DNA from 3 places in the Paenibacillus sp. FSL R5-0345 genome. Region 3 is predicted to be linked to each of the others. Evidence: riboswitches for the same ligand, from Rfam matches in the RefSeq annotation. Region 3 holds a riboswitch; each other region holds the start of a gene.
What was found. A riboswitch is a leader RNA that binds a small molecule or an ion and turns the genes downstream of it on or off. The one in region 3 is predicted to bind cyclic di-AMP.
Positions count from the first base shown of each region.

Region 1 (10,188 bases), 440 kb from region 3:
ATCAGTGAGATCGGCGCAGCACAACGTATCCTACAGCAGGCGATGGCGCAGGGTGAAGTGGAGCATTTTGAAATTAAGGAACCAACGTTAAATCAAATCTTTATCAGAGCGGTGGGTGAATCTCATGAATAAGATGGGGACAATTATTGGCTTTACCTTTAAAAATAAAGTAAGAACGAAATCATTCATGATTACTACGTTAATTCTAGTGTTGCTGCTCAGTATTGGGATGAATCTTCCGTACATCATCGATCAGTTTAAGGGTGATTCTACAACAAACGCAGAGACTCAAATTGCTGTGATCGCGGAAGAAGGAAATCAGGCGGCAGAGTTGTTGAAGGCCTATACTTCACCTGAGGGAATGCCGCAGGCAAAAGTTGTGCAGTATACTTCTGCCGATGATGCGGAGCTAAAGAAAGCTTTAGATGAAGGGACTGTAGAAGGGTATGTTACTTTTGCAGAACCGACTGGTGAAGGACTTCCACCCGTTACTTATTATAGTGAGAATGGTGAATTGAAGGGCGATGTACAAATCTATCTCCAAAATGCCCTTCAGCAGGCCAACACCCAGTTCGTCGTTGGCGACAAGCTGACGCAGGAGCAGATTGCTGCTATGTCAACACCGGTACAGATCGCTACTCAGCAGCTCAACCCTGATGGGACTGCGGGAGATAAGGATGCGTCGCAGGAATCCGCTCCAGCTATTAATTACGTCATTGTATACGCCATGCTTATGCTGTTCTTCATGTCTATCATGATGACCGGTAATATGATCGCGGCTGAGATTACTTCAGAGAAGAGCTCACGGATCATGGAGATTCTGATTACAAGTGCCTCACCTTTAGCGCAAATGTTCGGTAAAGTTATCGGTGTCTTCTTAGTAGGATTATTACAGATTGGCGTCATTATCGCAGCGGTAGTTGTCAATCTTAAGCTTCCGCATAATGCAACGATTTTGAAAGATTTAGATCTGGATTTAGGCCAGCTTAATATTAACTTGTTGCTTTATGGGATTGTTCTTTATGTACTAGGTTATTTCCTCTATGCCTTGATGTATGCGGCTGTAGGTTCGATTGTCAGCCGTACAGAGGATCTTGGCCAAGCGGTTATGCCGATTATGATGTTAGGCTTCGTAGCATTCTATGTTCCGCTGTTTAGTATCTCCAATGCGGATACTCTGCTGGTTAAGGTAGCGAGTTATGTGCCTTTCACCTCTCCATTGACCATGTTGCTCCGAATTGGTGTTGGTGAAGTAGCGATCTGGCAAGTTATTGTATCATTAGCCATCTTGCTTGTTACCACGTTCATCTTTGGATGGTTGGCTGCCAAGATCTATCGCACAGGCGTATTGATGTACGGCAAACGTCCAAGTATTAAAGAGATCAGAAAAGCGATGAAGGCTTACAAGATCTAAGTGGCTTCATATAAACTTTTAAGGAGTGGTAATCATGACTAAAAGTGAACAATACAATATGATGCTTTTAATGAGTTCGGTATCTCTGGCTACGGTTAGTAGAATGCTCTCGACCAATGGGTCCGCTTTGATGGATTTCACTCAGGGTGTATTGACTGGTATTGCCATGGTGGGGATGATTGCGGGATTGTGGATGTACGGTAAGGCACGTAAGAGTAAAGCGTAATAGTAGGAAATAAGGAAGCCACGGCAGATGCCGTGGCTTTTTTATATGCTCGAAAAGAGTGAAAAGCAAAATGATCGCGTTAGCAAAATTCAGTTCGGTATTTGTGTAATTTTAGTGAAAAAAAGTACAAAAAAGGAATTGATGATATAAGCTAAGATTAGTCTCTTAAAAAACTTCTTATTTAAATGAGCAATAACGTGATTATTAGAGAAAGCATATAGGGGAGAGGTTCAATGAGCAGGATGAGGTATTTCACTAAGGTGGAATTCTACAATTATAGGGCGGATAGCGGTGGTGAAAAAGCTGGTTATTATGCTTTGATCTTTTTTGTTTATAATGCCTTAATCATTTATTTATTTGGTCTATTGATGTATAAAACCGATTTTTTAGAACGAGCAAGGCTTTATTATTCAAATGAACATTTATTTAAATTAGCCATCTATAGTCCTATTTTCATTCTTGAATTAGCGCCATTGCTATTCTTATTGAGGTCAAAGAAGGAGAACCTGCAGAGCATTGGATTAACTACTTCTAATACTGCAATATCTATTCTTCTAGGTATTGTTGGGGCCATTCCTTTTACCTATCAAATTATTCTAGACTTCATTCTACATAAGAAAGAAATTCAATTGGAAGGAGCAAATCTGTGGGTAGAGTTCTTAATACTCTTCATTTTCACTGCACTGCCTGAAGAATTAATGTTCAGAGGTTATATCCAGACTCGAATTACAGGCTTGATTAAGAATAAATATCTTGCCATTGTAGTGGTTGGATTATTATTTGCGTTGATGCATATTCCTTTTCAAATGAGTATGGTTAATATGACCTTTATGGATTATTTAATTACTAATTGGGTGTATATGATTCAATTGATGGTTATGCATATATATTTTGTCTATCTTTATACTCGAAATAATAATATCCTTGTCCCAATCATTAGTCATACCCTCATAGATTATATTCAATTATATATAAAGTAACTCCCACGGGAGGGTTGAAATACTGAATGTCAGCCCTCCAACTACGCTAGTTAGCTTTTCGGCCAAAGTGAGCTCCGAGGGCTATACAACGGACAAATTACCGCTGGGCAGCAAATCCTCTTGAGCAGTCATTTGCTCCCGCACATGTCTAAGCTGATCTTTCAGTACAGGAACACTCTTTTGCAGGATAATGCTAATTTGAGGTAAAGATAGCTTTAGGCCATACCACATCACTTTTACGAGCTGTTCCTCCCAAGGCAGTGCCTTGGCAGACAGAAGAGACCGGCGTGCGTAATAATCGGCGCACTGACGGATACAAGAGCGGTAAGCTTCGATAGAGAATAGCTGGCTGTCGAAGCTTTTTTGACGGAATATTTTATGAAGCTCTTTAAAAGTTCGGATAGTAACTCTCTCGGCTTCTGCTGATTGTTGTAACAACATAGAACTGAGCGCATAGATATCATTCGTATTCTTTTGAACACACTCTGCAAATATAGTTCTACGGGGCGATCCGGCAGGTAAGGGGTCAGGCATGATAAACACGATCCTTTCAGAATGGGTTATGGGATGAACCTATAATATAGAAAAGTAAGAAATGGATTTGTTGATAAGCTCGGCGGTATCAGGTTCTGGATAACTATGCTTTTGAAGCGCAATACTGGATACGGACTTAGATGGTTTATAGTATAGCCGCCCCCCTCTGGAATCTCTTCCACCGGCAACAGCTCTGTACAGACGACCTTGCTGGATATGATCTGCCAATGATTTACCCTGCAGCTTGGCTTTTAAATCCTGTAAAGCATCTTGCACTAGCTCAAACTGAGTCTGATCCCACTCTGAACCATGGGTACGTACTTTATCTATCGCTTCCTCAAGCCGGCAGTGGTATATCATTCTGAGAAAAGAACTCCATTTAATAAGGTCGAAGGTTTTAGTATTGGCTGAGATAAGACATGCCCCCCAGCTGCTACCCCCTTTACAGGTAAGTTTCAGGATGCCATACCGGCTGCCTGGATCAGCCTCCATTCCATAGTGAATAGGCTCAGGTGAATCAAAGACGAATACTTCAATGCGAGATAGTCTTCGCTGGTCCATGACAAGTTTCTCCTCCCTAGGGTTCCAAAAGCTTAAGCTCAACATGGTGAGTAAGGTTAGCCTTCTCTATACAGGCGAGCATTTCAGCTTCGTTCTCACAGACTGCGGCATGCTCCAGCCATAGTCGGAATTTCTGTTTACGTATAATGGATAAATGTAAGGGGAAGGTGCTGCGGGATCTCATTACGTACCAACCAATAGCAACGTCCTTCCAAGGTTTCTTAAAGGGGGCGAGCCACGGAAAACATTGGTGTGCGGACCAATCCTGCAGCTGCTGCTTTTCTCTGATACTTTTATATATTTCGTATATAATTCTTCGGTCCATACAGTACTCACAAGTAGAAGGGCTGCTGAAATGGCGCAAGGATTCAATTTGGTTCTGACCAAATGCATAGCCGACAATAGTTCTGTGATGATCCTCTTCGAACCATAACGCTCCAAAGCAAACATAATTTAGACTTATCGGCTCAAGCAGCCCTTGCTGAATTCCCCAATAATAGTGTTTCATTCCTTTCACCCCGTCCAGCATGCTATTACCCGGGTAGGTTCAGGTAACGCAAAAACCGCAGCAAGAGGAGGACCTCTGCTGCGGTTTTGGAATACAGGCATACACACCTGTGCCAAAGCGTGGCGGATCAAGGGTCTCTCTCTTTACGCTTACGAGGTTAGCTGTCGGATTCGGACGGTGAGAGTCGCCCTACCTATGTGAGACTTGAACAGTCTCCTTCGGATTCACCCCAAGTAGGCCATGTGGCCCGATGGTTCCCCCGTTCCCTGCAAATACAGGAACTCAGCGTTGATTGTATTTCGTGAAATAGATTCAATCCGAATCATACTCTTTTCAAGGTGTTTCTGTAAAAGCAGAAAGTGTTCTTTTGAGCGCAATTTGAACCGTATCCTACCAACTGCGACGAAAAATCCTGCCAAATAGGTATTTATTGCGTGTTATCGAGCTTCTTCCTCGTTTAATCTCGACTTCTCGTTTCCTTTCCTATATAGGCGATTTTTGGTGATTTCTCCAGCTGTGGTGAATAAAATCACAGAGTCCGTCCGCTTTTCGCTAATTGATTCAAATTCGAGTAAACAAGAGATATAGAGAGATTGAATATCAAGTAAGCGCTATCCAATGCGAAAATAGTTTTTAATTTGCATTATTTTGGCATCAATCACGTTTTACAATACTTCCTGCATAAGGGTATGATTACTCCTGTTTCAACAACAATCGAATATTTGATCCGCTTAATTTCCGGTAAGGAAAGCGGGGGAACCAACAATCGGCAGACGATGTGAGAGTCGGAAGCCGGTTATGGGGTGAATCCTGTAGAGGATGCGAGTGAGCTCGCATCCTCTACAGGTAGGGCGACTCTCACCGCCCGAATCCGACAGCTAACCTCGTAAGCGTATGGAGAGAGGATGAGTGCAATGTGACCGCTAGCGAGCCACAGAGGAGAATCCTTTGTGGCTTTTTGCTGTGCTTTTTTAAGCAAAGCATTTATGGAAAACCTCAGGAAGAGGTCGTTATATTCATCATTAGCGGTAGCTTTTCTTTCAAGACCAGGGTGATCAAGCTCTGATCTTACAAGCAAAGCATTTGAGGAGAATAAGAGATGACAGATCAGAATGAATATGTACTGGTATGTGCGCCAACGAAGGCAGGAGAACATTTTATTAAGCTTCTAAAATTTAGAGGCATTAAGATGGCGGGATTGACCAACAACTTGCCTGAGAAGTCCCTACTTGAAGAGATGGGGATTGAGAAAGTCGTTCTAGTAGATACCCGCCATCAGAATACTTGGTTTCGCCCGCCGTTCCCGGTAGGCCGGGTATATCTGTTCGAGAGCAGCTTTACGTTATGCTGCCGCTACATTCAGATGTGCCGCACCTGGACGACGCAGCCGATTTTTGTGATCACAAGCTCAATAAATCCTAGATTGGTCTATAAAAGACTTGGTGCAAGTTATGTAATCTATTCCCACAGTGGAGATGCTGATTTTCTGATCGATAAATCACCTCATCAAGGATAAAAGAAGGAGTGCGGGAGATATGATGGATCTGTATATGGTGGCTTCGTTAGCTGTAATTTACGGGTTGTTTTATGGATTTATGCGCTGGTGCGCAGGTGTAGTTGAGGATACAGGGAGGGATAAGCTGTGATTCTAGTCATCGCTGTTACCCTACTGCTGTTTTTATATCTTGTTTACGCATTGATTCATCCGGAGAAATTTTAAGGAGGGGCATTCATGGGCATTTTGCAAATCGTAGCTGTAATCGTCATTCTCATCTTGCTGGTTAAGCCGATGGGCACGTATTTATATCATGTATTTTCTAATGAACCCAATCGTACGGATCGATGGTTTGGAGGCGTGGAAAAAGGGATTTATAAGCTGATCGGACTGAAAAAACGGGAAGGTATGTCCTGGAAAAAGTATGCGCTCAGCTTTGTTTTAACGAATATCGTACTGGTTACTTTCAGCTATATCTTTCTTCGATTGCAGCGGGGTTTACCGCTAAATCCGAATGGAATTGCGGATATGGAACAGACGCTTTCGTTCAATACGGTGATCAGCTTTATGACTAATACAAACCTGCAGCATTACAGCGGGGAGACGGGACTTTCGTATTTTTCACAAATGGCTGTCATCACGATGATGATGTTTACGTCTGCAGCGAGCGGATTTTCAGTTGCGGTTGCTTTTGTCAGAGGGATCACAGGACGCAAATCAGTCGGGAACTTCTTCGAGGATTTCGTCAAAGCACATATTCGTGTGTTCATTCCGCTGGCTCTGCTGGTTTCATTGGTACTGGTAGGATTACATGTGCCGCAAACCCTCAAGCCATCACTTGAAGTCACTACACTAGAGGGGCAAACGCAACAGATTGCTATCGGTCCAGTAGCTTCTCTGGAATCGATCAAGCATTTGGGCACGAACGGAGGCGGCTTCTTCGGGGCCAATTCATCGCATCCTTTTGAGAATCCTAATCCACTTACGAACGTGCTGGAGATTCTTTCTATGTGGATGCTGCCAGCTTCGCTCCCTTATATGTACGGACTGTTTGCTAAGAACAAACGTCAGGGCTGGGTTATTTTTACCGCAATGATGACCTTGTTCGTACTACTGCTGGGACTGAACTATTATGCTGAATCAAAGGGTAATCCGGCGATCAATGCACTAGGAATCGAATCTTCACAAGGCAGCATGGAGGGTAAAGAGGTACGCTTCGGCATTCCGCAGTCTTCCTTGTTTACTTCAGTAACAACCGCAGCTACGACAGGTAGTGTTAACAATATGCATGATACGCTGACACCACTGGGAGGTATTACGCCTCTGGCACTGATGATGCTGAACAATGTCTTTGGGGGTAAAGGTGTCGGACTGATCAATATGCTGATGTATGCGATTCTGGGTGTCTTCCTGTGCGGTCTGATGGTCGGCAGGACACCAGAGTTTCTCGGACGGAAGATAGAGGCCAAGGAGATGAAGCTGATTGCCATTGCGATCCTTGTTCATCCGTTCATTATCCTAGTACCAACCGCAGCTGCGTTCCTGACCGATTTGGGGCAAGGGGCGATTACGAACACTGGATTCCATGGGCTCAGCCAAGTGTTATATGAATATGTCTCTTCTGCCGCGAACAATGGCTCAGGATTTGAGGGGCTTGCGGACAACACAACCTTTTGGAATGTTACAACCGGGATTGTCATGCTGCTAGGCCGTTATGTCTCGATTATCGCAATGCTGGCAGTAGCAGGTTCTTTACTTCAGAAGAAGCCAGTTCCTGAGACCATTGGTACATTCCGCACAGACAATGGTCTGTTCACGGGGATTCTGATTGGTACCGTAGTGATTATCGGTGCGCTGACGTTCCTGCCGGTCATTGTACTCGGCCCCATTGCAGAATATCTAACCTTACGGTAGGAAGAGGGAGAATAAGATGAGTACTGTAAAAAGAAAAAAACTGCTAACGGGACCCATACTCCTTAGCGCTGTAAAGGATAGTTTTATAAAGCTTAACCCAGTAACGCTAATCAAAAATCCAGTCATGTTCGTGGTTGAGGTCGGTACGATCATTGTCCTCCTCATGGTGCTGGCTCCTGGATATTTTAATGCAGAGCAATCGATAGGCTTCAATATCACAGTGTTGTTCATTCTGCTATTTACAGTGCTGTTTGCGAACTTTGCTGAGGCACTGGCAGAAGGCCGCGGAAAAGCCCAAGCCGATTCACTCAAGAAAACAAAACAAGATATCACAGCAAACAAAATCGTTGGAGGGTCGGTGAAGACAGTATCCTCCTCCGAGCTGCGTAAAGGAGATATCGTCATCGTCAGCCAGGGAGAACTTATCCCTGGTGACGGTGAAGTGATAGAAGGGCTGGCTTCCGTAGATGAATCAGCGATTACAGGTGAATCTGCACCTGTAATCAAGGAAGCCGGTGGGGACTTTGGTTCCGTTACAGGCGGTACACGGGTCGTCAGTGATGAGATTAAAGTAAGAATTACAAGTGATCCTGGTGAGTCGTTTCTAGATCGAATGATCTCCCTTGTGGAAGGGGCGAAACGTCAGAAGACACCTAATGAAATCGCGCTAAATACACTCTTGATCAGTCTGACGCTGATTTTCCTGATTGTAGTAGTGACCTTGCGGCCGATTGCAACGTATCTAGGTGTTGATCTTGATATTCCCGTCATGATCGCCTTGTTGGTCTGTCTGATCCCGACAACAATCGGGGGACTGCTCTCCGCAATCGGAATAGCGGGTATGGACCGGGTGACCCAGTTTAATGTACTCGCGATGTCGGGGAAGGCAGTTGAGGCTGCCGGTGATATTAATACGATGATCTTAGATAAGACCGGTACGATTACCTTTGGAAACCGGATGGCGAGTGAATTTGTACCTGTCGGGAATGAATCGGAAGCGGAGCTCACAGCATGGGCGGCCATTAGTTCCTTGAAGGATGAGACACCTGAAGGACGATCTGTTATTGAGCTGGCCAAGAAGCTGGAACGCAGCTATGACAGTAAGCTTGCTGAAGGTGGGGCATTCGTAGAGTTTAAGGCAGAAACACGGATGAGTGGTATTGATCTGCAAGATGGACGCTGTGTACGTAAAGGTGCGGTGGACTCCGTGAAGAAGTGGGTACAGTCTAAAGGCGGAATCATTCCCGCCAACCTCGACAGTAATTCTGATGCCATCGCTCGGATGGGGGGAACTCCGTTAGCGGTTGCGGTAGATAATCGGATCTATGGACTTATTTACTTGAAGGATACGGTTAAACCGGGCATGAAAGAGCGGTTTGATGAGCTGCGGAAAATGGGGATCAAGACCATTATGTGTACGGGTGACAATCCGCTGACCGCAGCTACAATTGCTCGCGAAGCGGGTGTGGATGATTTTATCGCGGAAAGTACACCTGAGGATAAAATAGCAGTCATTCGCCGAGAACAGAACGAGGGCAAGCTGGTTGCCATGACAGGGGATGGTACAAATGATGCCCCTGCCCTTGCCCAAGCTGATGTGGGCTTAGCCATGAACAGCGGTACGACAGCCGCTAAGGAAGCGGCCAATATGGTCGACTTGGACTCCGACCCTTCGAAGATTATTGAGGTTGTTGCGATTGGTAAACAGCTGCTGATGACGCGGGGCGCATTGACAACCTTTAGTATCGCGAATGATATCGCGAAGTATTTCGCCATTATTCCGGCGATGTTCATGCTCGCCATACCGGAAATGGAAGCCCTGAATGTAATGGGACTAGGCTCACCAAGCTCAGCTATTATATCCGCTTTAATATTTAATGCGATTATTATTCCGCTGCTCATCCCTCTGGCTATGAAGGGTGTCTCGTATAAAGCTATGAGCTCTACGAAGCTGCTCGGACGCAATATTTTTATTTATGGGCTGGGCGGAGTGGTTGTTCCTTTTGCGGGCATCAAGCTCATTGATATGATCGTAAGTGTATGGATTTAAGACGAATTGACTAATCATTGAAAGGGTGAGAGCATCGTGAATAACGGAAACTCCATGGAGGATACTGATGAGCAGTTGTCATCATCGAAAAGTTCTTATTTCTTTATTATTGTACGATTAAGTCTAGTATTTATTGTTCTTTGTGGAGTGATCTATCCTCTGACGACTACAGCGCTTGCCCAGGTTCTGATGCCGTCGCAAGCGAACGGCAGCTTACTTAAGGACGATGCTGGAGTAGTTGTAGGCTCGGAACTTATCGGACAGAACTTTACGAACCCGGCTTTATTTCATGGACGTGTGTCGAGTATTGAGTATAAAGCAGAGGCTTCAGGCTCCAATAACTACGCTCCATCCAATCCGGATATGCTGCAGCGGACCAAGGATTTCATTGCGCAGTGGCAGCTCGATAACCCGGATGTGCCCGTGAACAAATTGCCAGTCGATTTGATCACCAACTCAGGTTCAGGTCTGGATCCGCATATCACACCTGGCTCGGCTATCGTGCA
Region 1 covers NZ_CP009281.1:554,947-565,134, forward strand. The annotation lists gene R50345_RS02515 (ABC transporter ATP-binding protein) at 1-132, shown strand, start outside; gene R50345_RS02520 (ABC transporter permease) at 125-1,414, shown strand; gene R50345_RS02525 (hypothetical protein) at 1,449-1,640, shown strand; gene R50345_RS02530 (CPBP family intramembrane glutamic endopeptidase) at 1,874-2,620, shown strand; gene R50345_RS02535 (hypothetical protein) at 2,702-3,154, opposite strand; gene R50345_RS30060 (hypothetical protein) at 3,194-3,715, opposite strand; gene R50345_RS02545 (hypothetical protein) at 3,732-4,223, opposite strand; cyclic di-AMP (ydaO/yuaA leader) riboswitch at 4,356-4,521, opposite strand; cyclic di-AMP (ydaO/yuaA leader) riboswitch at 4,942-5,132, shown strand; gene R50345_RS02550 (hypothetical protein) at 5,323-5,739, shown strand; gene kdpF (K(+)-transporting ATPase subunit F) at 5,866-5,943, shown strand; gene kdpA (potassium-transporting ATPase subunit KdpA) at 5,956-7,632, shown strand; gene kdpB (potassium-transporting ATPase subunit KdpB) at 7,649-9,682, shown strand; gene kdpC (potassium-transporting ATPase subunit KdpC) at 9,737-10,188, shown strand, end outside.
Region 1: linked by a shared signal. The riboswitch ahead of R50345_RS02545 (hypothetical protein) and the one ahead of R50345_RS00555 (C40 family peptidase) in region 3 are both predicted to bind cyclic di-AMP.

Region 2 (10,188 bases), 1.3 Mb from region 3:
GCAAATAACATCCGGTTCACCAGCTTCTCCACCTGAGCAGGATCTGATCCAGCGCCATTACGTATTTGAATATGTGCCTGCACTTCTGGATGGGAGAGCAGCTGCTGTAAAGCAAAAGCATCCTCAGGCAGAATCAGCCTCAGGTCGACCGCCATACCTAGTTGCGTCTGGAACGATACTGCCTCATAGGTGCTCATACTCTCTCCCCCCTCCATACAGTTAAAAGTCCAGCCTATTCATCCGATGAATGATGCAGCGTTAGCACCGTTAATTCAGGTCGACATAAAAAACGAAAAGGCATGACTGTTTCGCCAAAGCCTCTATTCACATACACTGGCATGCGCTTGGCATCTGTATAATACAATCCATTTATGTATTTTTGGGATCCGTAAGGGGTGAATGGCGCACCTACAAACGGCAGGCGAATTTGTCCCCCATGACTGTGTCCGGATAGCTGCAGGTGAAAAGAATGAGTCTCTGCTGTATCAGCATAGTCCGGTTCATGCATCATCAGAAGGGCAAAGGTTCCTGTTGGCACACCACTGAGTGCCTTCACAGGATCAGGCTCGCCATGCAGCAGATCATCCAGTCCCGTCACAGCCATAACGGATCCGCCTCTTTTTAGAAGATAGGATTCATTCCTTAACACCCGAAAGCCTGCCGACGTAAGCAGATCGATAATCCGCTTCGTATTTTTGTAATCATGATTGCCTAAAACCGCATATTTCCCTAGCGGAGCACTCAGCGATGCCAATACAGGTATGGCGTCTACAAGATCCTCAGGATTGCTGTCTACGATGTCACCGGTAAAGCATATAAGATCTGGTTCTGCCTTAGCTATACGTTCTGCAAGCCGTTCCAAATCACGGGCATCTTTATTAAACCCAAGATGAGTATCACTAAAATGGACAACCTTCATCCCTGAAAAAGCAGAAGGAAGATCTTTGAAAGACAGCTTCAGTTTAGTAACCTCAATCCAGTTTGGCTCCCCTTGCCAAGCGTAACCGCTTGTAAGCAAACCAGCGCCGATTACAGTAGCCGCACTTCGAGCCAGGAATTGCCGGCGGGTCATTGTTGTCTTGCCCTTAGATCGCCGTCCAGAGGCGCTAGAATGGGTGTCTTTACCCGAATTAGTATGTTCCTTATTGGGAGAAGCCCCAGACGATTGTATCTTCATACGGAGTTTCTCCTTCCGTTCAGCTTTCGTTTCGAGCCGTCAGTACAATTCTACATTCTTCTTCCGGTGTATCACTATATGCGGGTGCAATGCCTCTCTTAGCAATTTCTGTTTTTGGGACTCGTTTCATCGTAAATGCTACTTCTACCGTCTTCTTAAATGGAAAAGGATCCAGCACTAACGTTGACTTATCTTTCCACTCCACGGTTATCGTACGACCTGATGTAAAACTGAAATCTTCACTTCCGGAGAACCCTTCACGCCACCATGGATGCTCCTCTGATTTCGGGCTCCCCGGCTCATTTAAGGCCAAATATAGGGATAAATCATCACAGAACTCTAAAAGACGGGCATCATAATAGAGTTCATCTTCACCAATTGGCTTGGATACTTCTAGCTCTCGGTGAATACGGGATCTACGTTCTTCCTCATGCTCTTGATATAAAGTCAGTTCTGGATAATCCAATCCTGAAATCTTAATGAGTCGTTCAAAATGCAAGCTGCACAAAAGCGCTCCATACGGTGTTCGCGCCTCAATCTCGTCAAGTCCTCGCTTATAAAAGGTTAGCTTCGGCACTACAGGAAAATCAATAAAGCTGTAAGGCGCATGCTCCGCATCGTTCCAGAAGGGTGTCTCATCCAAGTCAATCCAGCCCCGGTCATGTTCGGCTACCGCCCAGAGCACCTCATCTCTGCGCCCTTCTTCCGGCACATGCTCTTCCTTGAACCAAATGGCAAGCTCTCCAGCTAACTTCCCGTGATCATGCTGTTTAACCATTACAATTGCTCCATCATGCTCCCGACAAATCACGATTATTCCTCCCTGTTGTTCCACACTAACGTACGTTAACAATGGACATTATAGCATATACTATTCCTTATTCTGAGAAATACCAATTTCCTATTCCCTACCAATTATAAACAAAAAAGCTATCCCCAGCGAATTAAAATCCACCTTTGAGGATAGCTCAATATTAAAGATCTGGCGGTACTACTTATTACACACCTAACCAGCGTTTGAACATATGTTTTGTCGTCTGCTTGTTAATTTCTGCAATGGAGGTAGTAAGAGGGATACCCTTCGGACAAGCGCGTACACAGTTCTGTGAGTTACCACAACCATCAATACCGCCATCTTCCATCAGAGCGTCCAATCTTTCATCAGCATTCATTTCACCCGTAGGATGAGCATTGAATAGGCGTACTTGTGAGATGGCTGCGGGTCCGATAAAATCCGTCTTCTCGTTGACATTCGGACAAGCTTCCAAGCATACGCCGCAAGTCATACACTTAGATAATTCATAAGCCCACTGCCGTTTCTTCTCCGGCATACGTGGTCCCGGCCCAAGGTCATACGTACCATCGATTGGAATCCAGGCCTTTACTCGTTTAAGTGCGTTGAACATCCGAGTACGGTCAATCACTAAGTCACGCACCACCGGAAATGTCTTCATTGGCTCAATGCGTACAGGTTGTTCCAGATTGTCTATAAGCGCTGCGCAGGCTTGGCGAGGTTTGCCGTTGATCACCATCGAGCAAGCTCCGCATACTTCTTCTAGACAGTTGGAATCCCAGCATACCGGAACGGTGCTGTCACCTTTGGCATTCACAGGGTTACGCTGAATTTCCATCAAAGCACTGATTACATTCATACCCGGACGATAAGGGAGCTCAAATTCCTCAACATAAGATGAGCTTTGTGGATCGTCCTGGCGGGTGATGATAAACTTTACGTTTTTGGGAGCTGTAGCAGTTTCCGCCATAATGGTTCCCTCCTCAAATTGCCTAATTTTATTTCATTAAGCTTGCCTCGCAAGCTGTTTCGCTGCTTAAAAAATTAATCCTTCGAGTAATCACGTACCCGTGGAGGGATCAGTGAGACATCGACTTCATCGTAGGAGATTTGTGGACCGTCTGCAGTCCAGGTTGCTTTCGTGGTCTTCAAGAACTCCTCATCATTACGATCCGGGAATTCCGGCTTGTAATGAGCACCGCGGCTTTCATTGCGCATTAGCGCGCCCAATGTCATCGCTTCGGAGAGCTCCAGCATGTTCCACAGCTGGCGGGTGAATGCCACACCTTGGTTATTCCAGCGTGACGTATCATTCATATTGATATTGCCGTAGCGCTCTTTAAGCTCTTTAATTTTGCCAATGGTCGCTTCCAGCTTCGGATTGTGCCGCACAACCGTCATATTGGCGGTCATCCATTCGCCCAGCTCCTTGTGAATCACATAAGCATTCTCTGTACCTGACATCCCTAGCAGAGACTCATATTTGTCTGTCTGCTTTTTGTGGAAGTTATCGTATACCGTTGAAGAGATATCCTGTGATGATTTCTTCAGACCTTTAATGTATTCAACAGCCTTTGGTCCTGCGACCATACCACCGTAAATGGCAGATACCAGAGAGTTAGCGCCTAGACGATTCGCTCCATGATATTGATATTCACATTCGCCTGCAGCAAACAGACCAGGAATATTCGTCATTTGGTTGTAATCAACCCACATACCGCCCATAGAATAATGCACAGCCGGGAAGATTTTCATCGGTATTTTACGAGGGTCATCCCCCATGAATTTTTCATAAATTTCTATAATCCCGCCAAGCTTCACATCCAGCTCTTTTGGGTCCTTGTGAGAGAGGTCCAAATACACCATGTTCTCACCGTTAATGCCCAGCCCTTGATCCACACACACATTAAAAATCTCACGTGTAGCAATATCACGCGGCACCAGGTTACCGTAGGACGGATATTTTTCTTCGAGGAAATACCACGGTTTTCCGTCTTTATAAGTCCAGATACGACCACCCTCGCCACGTGCCGATTCCGACATTAGGCGGAGCTTGTCATCTCCTGGAATAGCTGTTGGGTGAATCTGTATAAATTCTCCGTTGGCATAGTGTACGCCCTGTTGATATACCGCACTTGCAGCTGTCCCCGTATTAATTACGGAGTTTGTCGTTTTACCAAAAATAATACCAGGCCCGCCGCTAGCCAAAATAACAGCATCCGCAGGAAAAGTCTCAATCTCCATCGTCTTTAGATTCTGAGCACTGATGCCGCGGCATACGCCTTCGTCGTCGATGATAGCTGAAAGGAACTCCCAGTTCTCCCGTTTGGTTACGAGACCTTCAGATTCCCAGCGACGCACCTGCTCATCCAGCGCGTACAGCAGCTGTTGGCCTGTCGTTGCGCCAGCAAATGCAGTGCGGTGACGCTTCGTTCCTCCGAAACGACGGAAGTCGAGTAGTCCCTCAGGTGTACGGTTGAACATTACGCCCATCCGGTCCATGAGGTGGATGATACCTGGTGCCGCTTCACACATCGCCTTGACCGGTGGCTGATTCGCCAGGAAGTCACCGCCATAAACGGTATCATCGAAATGCTCCCAAGGAGAGTCGCCCTCTCCTTTCGTATTTACAGCGCCGTTGATGCCGCCCTGTGCACAAACGGAGTGTGATCTTTTTACAGGCACTAATGAGAATAATTGAACATGCGCACCGGACTCCGCTGCCTTGATGGTAGCCATCAGGCCGGCCAGACCGCCGCCCACGATAATGATATTTGCTGTTGCCATGATAGTTCACTCCCTTTATCGAAAATATCAGAAAGGATTCTGGAATCTAGTCCTGAGAGGTAATTACTTAGATGAAAGTCTTTATGGACTGAGCTATGGAAGCTGCGGTTTGAAATTCGGCATCACGGAAAGTGACTAACGAAATGAGGAACATGAACGTTACAAGAACAAAAATACCCAGACAAAGGTAAGAGGATACCCGCTGTGAACGAGGTCCTACCGTGATTCCCCAGCTGATCAGGAAAGACCATAGGCCGTTCGAGAAGTGAAAGCATGCTGCAACGATACCGATAATATACAGTGTCAACATCAGTGGTTGAGTCACGATATCATGCATCAGACCGCCCAATTCTTCGTGCTCAACACTACCTACTGCCACCTGAACCCGAGTTTGGAACAAATGCCAGACTATGAAGATAAAGGTGATAATTCCTGTAATACGTTGCAGCGTATAACGCCAGTTTCTTTCAATGTTGAAACGGTTTAAGTTCGGCTTGGATTGATAGGCAATATACAGTCCATATACGCCATGGTATAGCAGAGGAAGCCATATACCGAACAATTCCAGGAAGAAGACAAGCGGCAGGCTGTTCAGCCAGATCACACTGTCAGTGAAACCGGAAGCGCCACCCTCTACAGCCGCAAAATTCGTCATCATGTGCTCAATGAAGAAGGCTCCAAGCGGGATAACGCCTAGCAAGGAATGAATCTTTCTGGAATAAAATCCTTTCATACAAAGTAACCCCTTTCCGATTAAAACAGCGTTTTCATTAATGTGTATTCACCGCCGGAACTACATTTGACACAGGATAACGTAGACTATGTAATGACAAAATGCCTATATTTACCGCTATCCCCTAGTTTCCCGGACTTTGTTTTCTTTTTCACAAAATGTGAATATCTTGTGTCACTTTTCATGTTACTCCTTTTTCCCTTATAAGGGAATTGCAATCTAATTATTAATCGTTATACAATAAACGCATAAGAATAGATTTTATATGATAATAATTCTCATTTAGAGAAGCAACATTTTCCGACAAATCTTTTATTTCCTTATGGAGCAAGAAGTATTGTCTTCAAGGCTATGAATTTCGTCACTACTGTTTATAGATTGCACTACGAGAGGAACATAAATATGTTTGACGATTTAGATGTTTTTGCAGCGGTTGTGGAGCATTCTAGCTTGAATCGCGCCTCGCGCCAGCTCAATCTGTCCCAACCTGCCCTATCTCGTAAAATCTCCAAGCTGGAAGAACGTCTAGGTGTCGCGCTGTTTAATCGTTATGGCAAACGGCTGGAGTTAACCGAGGTTGGGCGTCTCACTTATTCCTACGCACTTGAACAGCGTCAGCAGCGTTCTAAATTTCTGGAGGCTTTGTCTAAATACAAAGAAGGCGAGCCAAAGCTGGTCACCTTAGGGGCATCTCTCACTTCACTGCAGACCACTCTGCCTCCACTGGTTAACGCATATATGGAAAAGTACCCGACAGCGGAGCTAAAGCTAATCACAGGCCGAACGCATGAGATTGTCTCCTCTGTCAGTGAAGGGAAATCAGATATAGGTCTGATTGCTTCCTCTATTCAAGAGCCTGGACTGCGCTGTATTTCTCTGTTTGAGGATCAGCTTAGGCTGGTTGTTTCTGAGCATCATCCTCTGAATCAGTCTTCCAAGCTGACCATGGATGATCTGTCCCGACTGCCAATGATCCTTTTCTCCAAAGGCACCTGGTATCGCCGTCTAACGGACGATCTCTTCCAGCGCTGCGGGATTGATCCCGACGTACGTATGGAAATTGACTCCTTCGAAGCCATCGTGCGGCTGCTGCCGACGGTCAATGTAGCCGCATTACTGCCTAAGTCTTATCTGCGTCCGCAGCTGTTAAACGGTGGTGGACTGGTCTCTCTGCATATTAAAGAGCTAGAGCAGACCCAGCGAACTACCTGTCTGATCTACCGTGACGATGGAACCCTGAGCACAGCGGCCCGCAGCCTGGTGCAGGTTACAGAAGAAATGTTTCTGACAGAACGAGAGAAGTAATCCCTGCCTCTCTCGTGCAACTTAAATTTAAAAAGCCCTCCGTCCAATGAAAGGACGAAGGGCTAACTATTTAATCTTGGTTTACAACCTCATTCTCAAATCGATCAATACTTTCATTAGAACCAATGAGTACCATTACATCGCCTTCGCTCAAATGATCATGAGCCGTTGGAGCAACGATAATTCCACTTTCCCTGTTCAGGGCAACAATACTGCAGCCATATTTTGCTCTTGTATTTAAATCGGACAAGCTTTTCCCGTTCATGCAGGACGGTACGGTTAGCTCCACGATTTTATAATCTTTTGACAGTTCAATATAATCAAGCAAATTGGGTGTCACAAGCTGATGTGCTACACGAATGCCCATATCCCGCTCCGGAAAAATAACCCGGTCCACGCCCAGCCTGGACAACGCACGACCATGAAGAATCGAGATCGCCTTGGCTACAACTTGCTTCACTCCAATCTCTTTTAACAAAATTGCCGCCAGAATACTTCGCTCCATATTGTCGCCAATCGCTACAATCCCGCAGTCAAAGTTCCGTACACCTAGTGAGCGCATAATCCCCTCATCTGTAGCATCTGCCACTACGGCATGTGTCAAGTGATCGCTCATTTCCTCTACGCGTTCTTCATGGTGATCAATCCCGAGCACCTCGTAGCCCATTTCCATCAGCTCAAGCGCGAGACTTGACCCAAAGCGCCCTAAGCCGATTACTACAAATTGCTGTGCTTTCATTTCTGATTAGCTCCTATCCAATAATTATTTTACCTTCTGGATGCTTATACAATGGTTTACCCTGTTTAGGACCAAGCGCATACACTAAAGTTAATGGACCTAGTCGACCTGCGAACATAGTCAGACAGATCAGAATCTTACCGATGATAGATAGTTCAGGTGTCAGCCCCATCGTTAGCCCTACCGTGGCAAAGGCCGAGGTTGTCTCAAATAAGATCGCTAAGAAATTACTATCCTCTGTTGTGGAAAGTACCATCGACACAGAGAGGATCAATAGTAAAGCTAGTAATGTTAACGTCAACGCTTTATAGATACGCTCCTGCGCCAATCGATAACGGAACAGTACAACATCTTCACGCCCGCGCAGCATCGCGATTACCGCACCTATCATAATGGTAAAGGTAGTAGTCTTAATCCCGCCACCCGTTGAACCCGGTGATGCACCAATAAACATAAGAATAACCATAAAGAACTGAGAGGCTTGCCGGAGTCCGGCAATATCCACCGTATTGGCACCAGCGGTTCGGGGCGATACAGACTGGAAGAATGCCGATAATATTTTGCCGCCGAAATTAAGATTACCCAGTGTGCGCTGATTCGTAAATTCAAATATAAAAATAACCAAAGCACCAATAACAATAAGCCCAGCCGTGGTAGAGAGTACAACTTTGCTATGCAAAGACAATTTACGTTTTACACGAAACTCCACCAGATCAGACATGACAATAAAACCAATACCGCCGGAGACAATCAGAAACATCACCACGATATTCACTAGCGGGTCATATACATAGTCGGTTAAACTCCGAAAATCCCCAAAAATATCAAATCCAGCATTATTAAACATCGACACTGCATGAAATATCCCAAAATAAATGGCCTTTCCCAGCGGCATATCAAACGCCCAACGTATGGACAGCAGCACCGCTGCACAGCCCTCAATGACTAATGAATAAATAAGTACTCTCCGGATCAGCCGAACAATCCCCTCCATAGAACCTTGGTTCATGGCTTCCTGTAGGATTAACCTGTCCCGCAAAGAGATTTTGCGTTTCATCATCATGGCAAATAAGGTGGCCATTGTCATAAAACCTAAGCCGCCAACCTGGATAAGCAACATAATCACGGTTTTTCCAAAAAAGGTGAATGTCGTCCCGGTGTCCAGCACCACAAGTCCAGTCACACAGGTTGCCGATGTCGAAGTAAACAATGCATCAATAAAACTCACAGCATTCCCGCTCGTACTCGAAATGGGAAGCATAAGCAGCAAAGCTCCTATCAGAATAATCGATGCAAAACCGAGCACCATAATCTGAGGCGGAGAGAGCTTCAGAAACTTTGATTCAGAAACTCTGCGAAACTGTGAAGCCACTATGCTCACCCTCTTATCTTAATTTAAAGAATTCCAACAAAAAAAGCACTGGAAAACCAATGCTACCCTTGGTTCCTGCAGTAAATTAGCCTACGAGGTTAGCTGACGGATTCGGACTGTGCAGGCTGCCCTATTCGTTCCTAGAACGAAATTCACCCCTGATGAATAAAGTCACCTTTTACGGCGTATACTCATCTTTTCATTACTTCTTATGGTTCCCCCGTTTTCACCTGAAATTCGGCTATATACAATTGCATACAAATTATATCTGTTATTTCGATAAATCACAAAGACACAATTAATGGTGATTCATATGAAAAATGCGGTTTGGAGAGGATGTACCAGAAGGAGTGCCTTTTCTCATCACTTTTCCGTGTTTTCCCTGCAATTGCATCGTTTTTCATGAAAAATGAAGAAATGATCACTTTAAATTCATGGTATATATTCAGTTTCCTATTCTATAATATCTCTATTACCCATAAAAAAAATATACGATGATTTTTGTAACTATCATGGCACTAATACTATAATGGAACATAACATTGTCAGTTTACAAGGAGGCGTTACATGAATCCCGTTGGCCAGCCCTTACAGCAACGTGCCCTCTCCAAGTGGCTCATCATCTCGGGCATTATCGGTCTTATTCTATTTATTATGTTTCAGATTGCCCCCTCGGTGCTAAATAGCCCTGCCGGGGAAGATACTACCGTCATCAGTAAGGCGGAAGCCCGCGACAAAGCGATATCATTTGCGGAACAAAAGTTAAACTATACCAAAGCACCAAACGATCAGTGGAATGTACTTTATGAAACGGATTCTTCCTTTTATGGTTATATGTCCCGCGAGAAGCTTTTGGAGGACTATACAAAAAAGAAATTGGATCAACGATATCCTTTTGACATCTTTCGTGTAACACTTAGTCCTTCAGCGGAACAAGAGCCACTGATCTCCGTTGACCTCAATATGTATACTGGCGCAGTTGTCGCCTTCACACAAGGAGCAGAAGGATCATCTGCAGAATCGGCAAGCAATGTAACCACTGGTGCAAAAGAAGAGGACAAGGGTGCTGACTTGTCTTTGGCACAAAAAGAAAATCTTGCCCGCCCCTGGCTTCAGGAATGGGATGTAAATCCCGCCAAGCTGCAAATTGAATCGAATGCAGGATACTATGGGCTCGTGTATACTGACCGTTCCGTTCAGATCGGCGAATCCTTGCTTCACTATTATTTCGATTTCGCTGACGAACAGGTATCCAGCTTTAAAGCCGGATTTACTGCTCCTG
Region 2 covers NZ_CP009281.1:5,649,359-5,659,546, forward strand. The annotation lists gene R50345_RS30505 (GNAT family N-acetyltransferase) at 1-197, opposite strand, end outside; gene R50345_RS24840 (metallophosphoesterase) at 233-1,177, opposite strand; gene R50345_RS24845 (DUF3891 family protein) at 1,197-1,988, opposite strand; gene sdhB (succinate dehydrogenase iron-sulfur subunit) at 2,176-2,940, opposite strand; gene sdhA (succinate dehydrogenase flavoprotein subunit) at 3,015-4,757, opposite strand; gene R50345_RS24860 (succinate dehydrogenase cytochrome b558 subunit) at 4,825-5,490, opposite strand; gene R50345_RS24865 (LysR family transcriptional regulator) at 5,893-6,795, shown strand; gene R50345_RS24870 (potassium channel family protein) at 6,866-7,534, opposite strand; gene R50345_RS24875 (TrkH family potassium uptake protein) at 7,548-8,843, opposite strand; cyclic di-AMP (ydaO/yuaA leader) riboswitch at 8,978-9,159, opposite strand; gene R50345_RS24880 (CPBP family intramembrane glutamic endopeptidase) at 9,474-10,188, shown strand, end outside.
Region 2: linked by a shared signal. The riboswitch ahead of R50345_RS24875 (TrkH family potassium uptake protein) and the one ahead of R50345_RS00555 (C40 family peptidase) in region 3 are both predicted to bind cyclic di-AMP.

Region 3 (10,188 bases):
ATTCTGTTCAGCTACCTCTTCTTTACCTGGAAGTGTAAACATAAGTACTACCGCAAAGGCACAGGCGGCAAAAAACAAACCGCTCATGATCCATTTCTGCATCCCAGTTCGTCCCTTCTATGTAAGCTGCTCCCTACATTATAGCTCAAGGTGAAGCGTTATCATAGGGTTTGTGACAAAAAAATGAACGATAATACCATCAATTGATTGAAAAATATGGATTTTAATATCATTTCTCATAGACCATGCAATAAAAAGGTTTGTTTCCTGATGGGGTTAAGCGCTCATACGTATCTGTAATCGTAAATCCACACTTTTGGTAAGTTCGGATCGCCCGCTGGTTCCAGGTCAATACCTCTAGATCAATCTCACGCTCAGGATAACGAAGCAAGGCTTCTTGCACGATTGCATCCATGAATAATTTGCCTAGCCCTTTACCGCATAGATCAGGTTGCATGCCAATCCCCAAACGTACAACACCTTCCATCGGGAACAACTGCGCGAATCCACACAAAGCTTCTTGCCCATTTAATATGGAGACATATTGCTCATTCCGTAGCTGAGGATCACCGAACTCGATGCCTAGAGCCTGCATTTGTTCCCACGGCATCCAGCCGTAAATATTATAAGGGGGGATGTAATTCCAATTGCATATCTCTTCCGCGTGACTAGTCTCCATAGGAGTTACATGAAAAGTAACCGAGGGATTTATCATAAGGTCAAAGACCTCCTTTCACGTGGGTTATAACGCTTGCCGTCCTTACGAGTGCCGAAGGCGTTTATACTTGTAACTAATTATATACAAAAAGAGGGGGCATCGACTCAGAAAATTTATAAGGAATATTGTTTTACAAATTTTGAGAGGGGTAAATATTAAATAAGACAAAAAAACAAGCTCTTCCCCAAGAATTAACCTCTTGGAAAAGAGCCTATGTACGTTCTACTTATTGAACATCATCATTATCTTCTGTCTCAGAAGCAACAGAATGATAAGCATCAGTGCTCATAATCCGTTTAGCACCGATATAGCGTTTTACGTAGTAGCTATCACTCAGGGAGCTAATCGTTACACCGCGTGAGGAAGATGCGTGTGCAAACTTGCCTTCACCGACATAAATGCCGACGTGGGAAACACCCTTACCACTTGTATTGAAGAATACAAGATCTCCTGATCTTAAATCATCTCGGGAGATAGCAGTACCCATTTGATACTGGGAACCTGATTGGTGTGGTAGGTTGATACCGATTTTATCAAAAACATACATTGTAAATCCGGAGCAATCAAATCCATTTGTGGAGATCCCGCCGGATACGTATTTAGTTCCGATGGTCTTGTCGATCACTTTATCCATTTTGGAATCCGCGAAAGCGCTTCCTGCTCCGATGGTGAAGATAATGGAAAAGCTGAGTACAGCTGCTGCTAACTTCTTCTTCAAAAGTTTATACCCCTTCCAGATGCCTACGAGGTTAGCTTAAGGGTTCGGTTGAAGGTCCCCTATGACCCCTCTAAAAATGGAGGTCAATTCACCCAAAGTTGGTTCCCCCGTTTCCCTAATAGTTAGGAAACTCGGCTCAGACTGTTGATTAGGAATAGCTTGTAATCAATACATGACAAAACCTTTGTAAATAACAACTTAATGATTACAAAAATGTTACTAAAATCTTACTGCAGTTATTGTAACAAACAGAGTGCCGCTTGGCAATCGTTTTTAACCTAATCATGCAGAAAAATTCATATATTTAAAGACAAAATGCATATGTAAGCGATAATATTAAACTTATTTTTATATTTATTGAAATTTTTATCAAATAAAAGTGTTTAAAGTCTGTTCTAGAGGTGTAAAGATTATAATAAGGCAAAAGAAAACCTGGATTCGATTAAGGTGATAATCAAATCCAGGTCTATATAGTTGTAATTGTGAGGTTATAGTTGTGGGGAAGTATTAATCGTAGGCTACAGCTTGATATGAGGAAGTACTCATTACTCTTTTAGCGCCAACGTAGCGATTGGCCCAGTAGGACTGGCTAAGTGAAGTGATGGTCACGCCATATGAAGATGATGATTGTGCGAATTTTCCGTTTCCAACATAAATGCCGACATGGGATACGCCATTGCCCAATGTGTTAAAGAAAACTAGGTCACCTGAACGCAATTTGCTTTTGGCTACAGGAGTTCCAACATTATATTGAGCTTTTGAAGTGCGGGGCAAAGAAAGACCCACCTTCTTGAATACATACGTAGTGAATCCAGAACAGTCAAACCCGGCAGTGCTAGTGCCTCCGGTTTTATAGGCAACTCCAATTGTCTTTGAAATAACACTGTCCATCTTAGAATCTGCAAAGGCACTTCCTCCACCAATAGAGAACGCCATCACAAGTCCCAGCGCCGCAGCGACGCATGCTTTTCTTAAATTCTTCAAAAAAATTGTACCCCTTCCAATGCCTGTGAGGTTAGCTTAAGGATTCGGTAGAAGGTTCCCCTATGATCACTGCAAAGCGAGATCAATTCACCCAAAATATGGTTCCCCCACTTCCCGGTGCAAGGAATTCGGCGTTTTATGCACCAGATAGTGACTTATCGACAAGACTACGATGAATACATGAAGTTATGTAGAAATCGTTTCAAATGATTACAAACTTGTTACTAATGGAACAGGACTTATTGTAACAAAGTCTTTACGATTTTGCAAATCGTCATAATTTGTCTATAACGCGAAAGAGTCCCGGCTCCTGATTTAGGAACCGGGACTCTTATATTATGTGTTGTAATGCCATAAATTATTGTGGAAATGCTTTACTGCGCCATAGATGATATTGAGCGGAGATTCCCCACATTTTGAAAAGTGTCGAGGGCAGTGATGAGAGTTGACGAATAAGAAGTGCCGGCAGGCCAGGACAGAAGATACCGGATAGTCCGCACACTAGCAGAAGGATAAGGCCCGCTGCACCAAGTATGATTGAAATGCCTAGTGCAGGAATCAGTGACTTTATACAGATGAATAGGGAAGAGAACATCCCCGTACCGCTGGTATAACCAAACTGCATATATAGAAGGAACAGGCGAACGATAAAGATGTATATAAGCCATGCCAATACGTATGGAAGTAGATGAAGTAACAAAGAGGAGTTCAGAAAGGAAGATAAGAACAGCCCGTACATTTTTGGAGCGAGCCAGTATAACGGCAATAGAGCCAGCACCCATTCGATTAAACTAAAGATAAACACTGGAAATCCATAAAGCTTCATGCCGGGAAAAAAGAACAGGCCTCGCTCTCCTTTTCTCTCCTGATGGAGTTCATGCAGTAATCCTGCTCTTATGAAGGGGGAGAGCAGCAGTCGTAAGAGAACAAGCCCTAGGAACATCCATAACCAATTACGTATCTCAGGATCTGTGTTCAAGCTGAACTGCCCTTCGACATAATAGAGTAGTCTACCCATTCCACTGCCTCCAGCGTCTTTATCTGGGTAGCGCAGTAGAATTGGAACGATAGCAGACCGGATGAAGCCGTACATAAAGTAGCCCCAGAGCAGTCGATAGATGAAGAGCAGAATCAGAATATAAAATTGCTCCTTCATGCTTTGCCAGCCGCGGGTTATCGATGTTCTCACAATCATTCACCTCACCAGACAAGAGTTCCGAGCACAGTTTCAACTAATTTAGTTACACTTAACGTCCAGCGGGAGAGTGTTTTGGGCTCTATTTCCGCCAGTCTGAAGTTATTAAGATGTTTGTTTTCTAAAAGAACGGTATGCTCAGGATCAATCTCAGCAGAGAGGAGAAGTTTATCGCTTAACAGCTGAAACGTAGTCTCTGCTCCTTCACCGTTCCAGACCCGCTCTGCCGCAGAACCGTCAGCGAATGTGAATTTAATGGGAACGTCAACGTAATGACTCCCTTTGTTTGTAATTTTCACTATGGATTCGTAGCTCTGAGCCTCGCTGCTGCCATTCTTTTTAATCGTAATCGTATCTACTGAGAAATCAGGAGCACCGCCACCATAAACATAATCCTCGAAATAAGGCTGCCACGATTTTTTGGTTACCTTCTCAACGACTTTTTGAAAATCAGATGTAGTGGGATGCTGGAAACGGAATTTACGTGCGTAAGTAGACATGATACTGTTCATTGCTTTAGCGCCTACTTGGCGTTCAATATCCTTAAGTACTAGCTTTCCGCGAATATATACATTTCGGCTATACGATTCTGCCCCGTCATATTTCCATGTCTCTAAGTTCAGCGGCTCTGATTTGGTCACCAGGCTAGATTGCAGAGGGAGATTAGCTTTGACACCATATTCCTGCTCCATGAGTTTGTCTTCAGCGTAAGAAGTGAAGCTTTCGTCTAACCAAGCCTCTTCGAATTCATTGCTGGCGACCATACCGTAGAAGTATTGATGGCCAATTTCATGAACGACGGTTCTCTCAAGTGAAGTATCAGGTGAAGAGTCCGTGGCTCCAAAGGCTGTAATGAGCGTAGGATACTCCATTCCTCCTGCACCATTACCCTCCTTAGGTGGAACGATAATAGACAGAGTGGAGTAGGGATAAGGACCATACCATTTACTGAAGTAGGTCAGGGCAGCCTTAGCGGCCTGAAGGTATCGTTCCTTTAAGTCTTTGTGCAATGGATCGAGATAGACCTTGATCCGTACACCAGGTACTTCTGGTGTAGAGAAGGCTTCTTCAGCTACTGTGAAATCAGGGGAAGCCGCCCAAGCGAAGTCATGGACATCATCAGCGTAGAATTGATATATTTTTTGATCTTGTTTCAGTTTGGCATTCTTTACAGGAAATCCGGTCGCAGCTACCGTATAGTTAGAAGGAACTGCAATCGTTACATTAAAGATGCCAAAATCGCTGTAAAATTCAGAGGTGCCGTGATATTGATGTAAATCCCAGCCTTCTTCCTTAACCCCGCGTGTGCCCATAGGCTCGTATACACTAAGCTTAGGGAACCATTGCCCAGCCATCACGAAATTCCCTGATGTACCCATACGGGCAAATATTTTGGGAAGCTGGACCTCGTACTTTAGTTTAAGTGTGACACTTTCTCCTCCATTAACCGGTTGTGGGAGATGCACCTTTAGGAGTGTCTTATCGTTGACGTTACCATCGTCGGGTTGTACAAATTGTACTCGTTGCATTAGCGATGTTCCTTCTGTCGTGCGCAGATCGGTTAGAGTCATACTTCCGAAGCCGTTCTCTGGCATGGTGTCACCCCTGAGCGTTCCTCCGGATTCCTTCATAAAAGTAGTATCTGGTGAGGCAAAAGCATTTGGGTACATATGAAAATATAGATCACTTACAGGTTTTACACCGGGGTGTGTCCAGGTTACCGTCTCAGAAGCGATTAAGGTTTCTGTATCTGGAACAAGCTGAACATCGATGTGGTACTCGACAACCCGATGACTTAATGCTTCCTCTGCCGGAACGGGGGCGCTATCAGGAAGATTTTGCTGTGGTGCAGCAGCAGGAGCTGTGCCACTGGAGGACTTGGCCTCTTTTGAAACAAAGCTAGTAACAGAAGTTGTGGAGTTATCCCCCGAATAGACCCATATTCCTCCTAGTAGCACGAGGGCGGCCAGGGTCGCAAAGATGATAATGTACCTTAATGACAGTGACTTCATACTGTGATTCCTCCCGTGACAAGCATCTACGGGATGTATATGTTTGCAATCGCCGCATTATTAGCTAAAATTAAATTATTCGTAAGAGGAAGGGTGTGCACTCGTGGACAACATACAACCGGAGGGCAAGAAACAGATTGCCTTAAATATTGTGAATGCCAAAAGTAAACATAAAGGCTTTGGAGCAGGCTCTATTGAGCTCAATAACGTATCGCCTGTCATTATTGATGGCGGTGAAGCAGTCATTGATATCGGTGCCATGCATGCCAAGAGTAAGGTTGAAAAGGGTATTAAATTCTCCATGAACCGTGAAGATGTACCTAATGGAAGACAGGTTTGGGTGGTATGGGTAGCAGTGGACCGTACCCAGGATAGTCAATTCTATGGTGGAATAACAGCTTGTGAAATGTGGATTGATACGGAAGCGCGTCGTGGCTGGAAAATCCTCGCCGAGCATGTCAATAAGCTGGATGGGGCTCTAAAACGCAAAATCGATGTGGGAGGGCTTGGTGCAGTTGAAAAGGCTGCGCTAAAATCCCTCTTGATCTCTCATAATGAGGCATGGTGGACCGCATCCTCCGATGAACTCAAGGCTGCTCTGACCGAGTAGGAACAATCACCCGGTCAAGATTAAAGGATACAGTAAAAAGGCTTCGACACCCTGAAATAGGAGAGTCGAAGCCTTTTTTGCTATACATGAATTTAGTTTACGATTTGCTTCCCGTACTAAGTTTGCGTTTGAGTTGACTTACTCTGGCTTGACTGATCCCCAGGATTTCAGCAAGCTCTTTCTGATTGGCATATGGATGATCATCTATGGCCCGCTCCAGGCGTTGGCACATATCCTCTGTTTTCGTCTTCCGGATCGTGCTGCTGTGCTCTGACACTTCGCTAGCAAAATCTTGGCGTGTCTCCGGCGCTTGAGACATGCGTTCAGGATCGGCAATTTCTTTTAGACAGCTACTGCAAATAAATTGCTCTTTATAGTAGGTGACATGGTCGTGGCTTCTGCAAAACGTACATTCTGTCGAGGTGTACTTCCTGAGTATGATGGTGTTATCGTTTAATATAAAAAATTCGATAGGATCACCAATGTCGATATTACGAGTCATACGGATTTCTGCGGGAACCACAATTCTCCCAAGACTGTCTAAACTCCGGATCATGCCTGTATCCTTCATCCCATGTCCCTCATTTACATCTTTATATTTTGGTTGCTACTAACTATTATAGCAGTAATTGTGAGTTAAGAGAATGGGGTGATTACATAAAATGAAGCGGTTACATCCTTTGCGGGAGAAGTGAAAATTGAATTTGCCCATCCTATCAATTCTGCAATAAATAAGTTATAAAAAAGAAAAACCTCTTCAATAAATGAAGAGGGCTAATTCAACCACCAGCGCTTAATATTGTTCCACAGAGAACGATTTTCTTCAGCAGGATCTACTTTGCTTTGTGCATCATCGGCAGCGGGACCTTTGCCGTGCTGATCACAGTATTCGGTGGGCTCAGTTCCACTAATGAAAGTCTCTAGTTCTTTTTCGGGACAGGCTGCTGTCGCTAGCTTGCCGGACTGCGGATTGATGTATACACTAACCACGCCATCTGGAATGGGGAAAATCTTAGGCGGGATATTTTCCAGAGCTTTTTCAGTGAACTCCGCGAAAATTGGAGCTGCCCGTCGACCGTCGGTAGTTGTAATGTCGCGCCCCTTGTCATATCCAACCCAAACAGCAGTGGATAGCTCGGGGGTGAAGCCTACCATCCAGCCATCTGTATCCGTAGTTCCAGTCTTGCCGGCTACCGGACGTTTGATTATAGAAGCTACACGGTTCCCAGTTCCTCCAGTCTCAAATACTCCCTCCATTAAACGGGTTAACACATAGGCGGCAGAAGGTTCTACAACGGCTTCACCCTTTGGCTGTGGAGCTTCATACAGGACCACACCCTTTGAATCCGTTATTTTTAGAATGGCAGTGGTGGGCATTTTCTGACCACTGTTTCCTATAACAGCAAAAGCTGCAGCCATTTCTAGCGGACTGATTGGTGAGGTGCCGAGTGCCAGTGAAGGAACACTTTGAAGCGGGCTGTCAATGCCCATCTTGGCTGCCATCTCGCTCACTTTATCCGCACCGATCTTCATGATTGTATTCACAGCATAAATGTTGTCGGATGCTGCAATAGCTTGTCGCATGTTGATTTCCCCTAGATACTTATCCCCGAAGTTCCGAGGCTGGTAGGTTTTGCGATTGTTATCATAATGGAACATCGTTGGCTGGCTTTTGAAAACGGAAAGACCCGTCATCTCTTTGGAAGAAAGTGCGGCTAAATACATGATTGGCTTAAAGGATGAGCCAGGCTGACGTGTAGTGGCTAGAGCATGATTGTATTGGTTGGTACGATAATTTTTTCCGCCGACCATTGCTTTAATGTAGCCAGTTCGAGGATCAATGGAAACAAGAGCCGTCTCCAGATCACTCTTTTGATCCATCTCTTTGTCGACGGCTTGTTCTGCGGCATGCTGCATGTCAGGGTCTAGGGTAGTGTAAACATTTAGTCCCCCTTGCTCTAGCTCATCACTGCTGATGTGAAGAGATTCTGTGGCGAGATTGCGGATATAATCTCTGAAATAAGGTGCAGCCACAGTGGTATCCTTCTGGCCTTGTGGTTTTAAGTTCAAGTCTTCCTGCACTGCCTGCCCCGCTTCTTCTTGCGTAATTTCTCCTAAATTAGTCATGACGGTCAAAATAATTTTTTGGCGTTTTTTAGCGTTGTCTAAATGATTGTATGGCGAATAGTAGGTCGGTCCTTTTGGAATCCCAGCTAGCATGGTACTCTCTGCTAAGTCTAAATCTGCTGCAGATTTGCCAAAATACATCTGAGAGGCTGCTTCAATGCCATAGGCACCATGACCATAGTAGATGTTATTTAAATACATGTTCAAGATTTCATCTTTGCTGTATTTCATCTCAAGCTGCATCGTATACAAGGCTTCTTTGGCCTTGCGCGTCCATGTCTTTTCGTGGGATAGATAGAGATTTCTCGCGAGCTGTTGAGTTAGCGTACTAGCGCCTTGTGTTCGATTTCCCTCTTCCAGATTGACGAGTACGGCCCGCGCCATCCCCTTCATATCGAATCCGGAATGCTCGTAAAACTTACGGTCCTCGACGGCTAGTGTGGCTTCAATAAGCAGGGGAGAAATTTGACTTAATTTGACCGGTTCACGGCTACGCCCGTCTGAGGTAAAGGTGGCAAGAATATTGCCTCTGGAGTCGAGTAGCTTGGAGCGCACATCGTCGCCAATGGGAGGAAGATCCTTTTGATATAGGTAACCGAGCAGAGCTCCCGTGGTCAGTAGAAACAATATAATCATGGCTAGCAGCAGCCGGAATAAACGGCGGAAGCGGCTTTTTCGTTTAGGTGGATTTGTTGATTCACGTGTCATGGCACCAGACTCCCTTCTCCTTGTATTATGGGATAGGAACTGGAAGGATATTCATTGTATAACTAGGCGATCTGTGAAAGGGACTATTGCCGGAGGCGATTTAAATAGGAGATGACAAACTGTTTCCATTTTGTGACTATTCAATGGTGGATCATGCGTGCTTCAGGAGGTATAAAAGAGTAGAGATTGAAAGCGAGGGTATATATACAATAGGAGGTGTCACTATGAACTGGACGAAAAAGATTCACAGAACGACAATAACCGCCCTTTCGGCGACGTTAATAATGGTTTCAGGCTGGGGTGCATCAGCTTCTTCTGTACATGCTGCGGCATCAGCCACGCCTGCGGCTTGCGGCACTGGAGACCATGGGCTACTACAGTCTCTGCAAAATAAGCATTCAGGAGACGTATCCACACCGCTTACCTTTTCTGATGTTCAGTTTTTGAATGGAGATATCGGACGGGCAGCAGGTAATGGATTTATGATTGGCACTTCTGATGGAGGCTGCAATTTTCAAGCGATTTATGAAGGCCAATGGAGCTTTAAACAGATTGATTTTCCCGATAACGTGCATGGTTTTGCCCTTGCTTCTGTAGAAGACGGTCAAGCTCGATATTTAATCAGTACCTCTAATGGCGGCTCAGAATGGAAAAGACTTTCGAATAAAGCGGTTAGCTTTGAAAGAATCGATTTTATCGACAGTAAGATTGGTTTCGGGTATAACAGGGCATCAACGTATTACACCAAGGACGGGGGACTTAGCTGGAGTAAGATTTCAACCCCATCCAATACACGCGGTGCTTATTTCAGTGATCGTAATACCGGCTGGGCCGTTGTAACTGTGCCTGGAACCGGCTACCGGGTAATGAAGACTACAGATGGTGGCAAAACTTGGAGTTTATCGTTAAAGGTAGCCTTTACCGATCCAGAGTATGGGCAAATCACTTCAAAGGGAGATCAAGTTGATGTGGTTCTCTTTGGCGGCTCAGGGATGAGTCAAACCTCATACTCCCTATATACAAGTACGAGTAAGGGTAAAAGCTGGAATAGAGTGATCGCTCAGGAAACTGCTGGGGGTGGACCTGCTCCGGGTAGTGGAAAAGCTGTAGTAAATA
Region 3 covers NZ_CP009281.1:112,937-123,124, forward strand. The annotation lists gene R50345_RS00540 (c-type cytochrome) at 1-102, opposite strand, end outside; gene R50345_RS00545 (GNAT family N-acetyltransferase) at 230-715, opposite strand; gene R50345_RS00550 (C40 family peptidase) at 945-1,436, opposite strand; cyclic di-AMP (ydaO/yuaA leader) riboswitch at 1,442-1,583, opposite strand; gene R50345_RS00555 (C40 family peptidase) at 1,944-2,372, opposite strand; cyclic di-AMP (ydaO/yuaA leader) riboswitch at 2,426-2,564, opposite strand; gene R50345_RS00560 (hypothetical protein) at 2,779-3,609, opposite strand; gene R50345_RS00565 (M1 family metallopeptidase) at 3,621-5,627, opposite strand; gene R50345_RS00570 (YwhD family protein) at 5,731-6,237, shown strand; gene R50345_RS00575 (AbrB/MazE/SpoVT family DNA-binding domain-containing protein) at 6,335-6,808, opposite strand; gene R50345_RS00580 (transglycosylase domain-containing protein) at 7,012-9,072, opposite strand; gene R50345_RS00585 (beta propeller repeat protein) at 9,297-10,188, shown strand, end outside.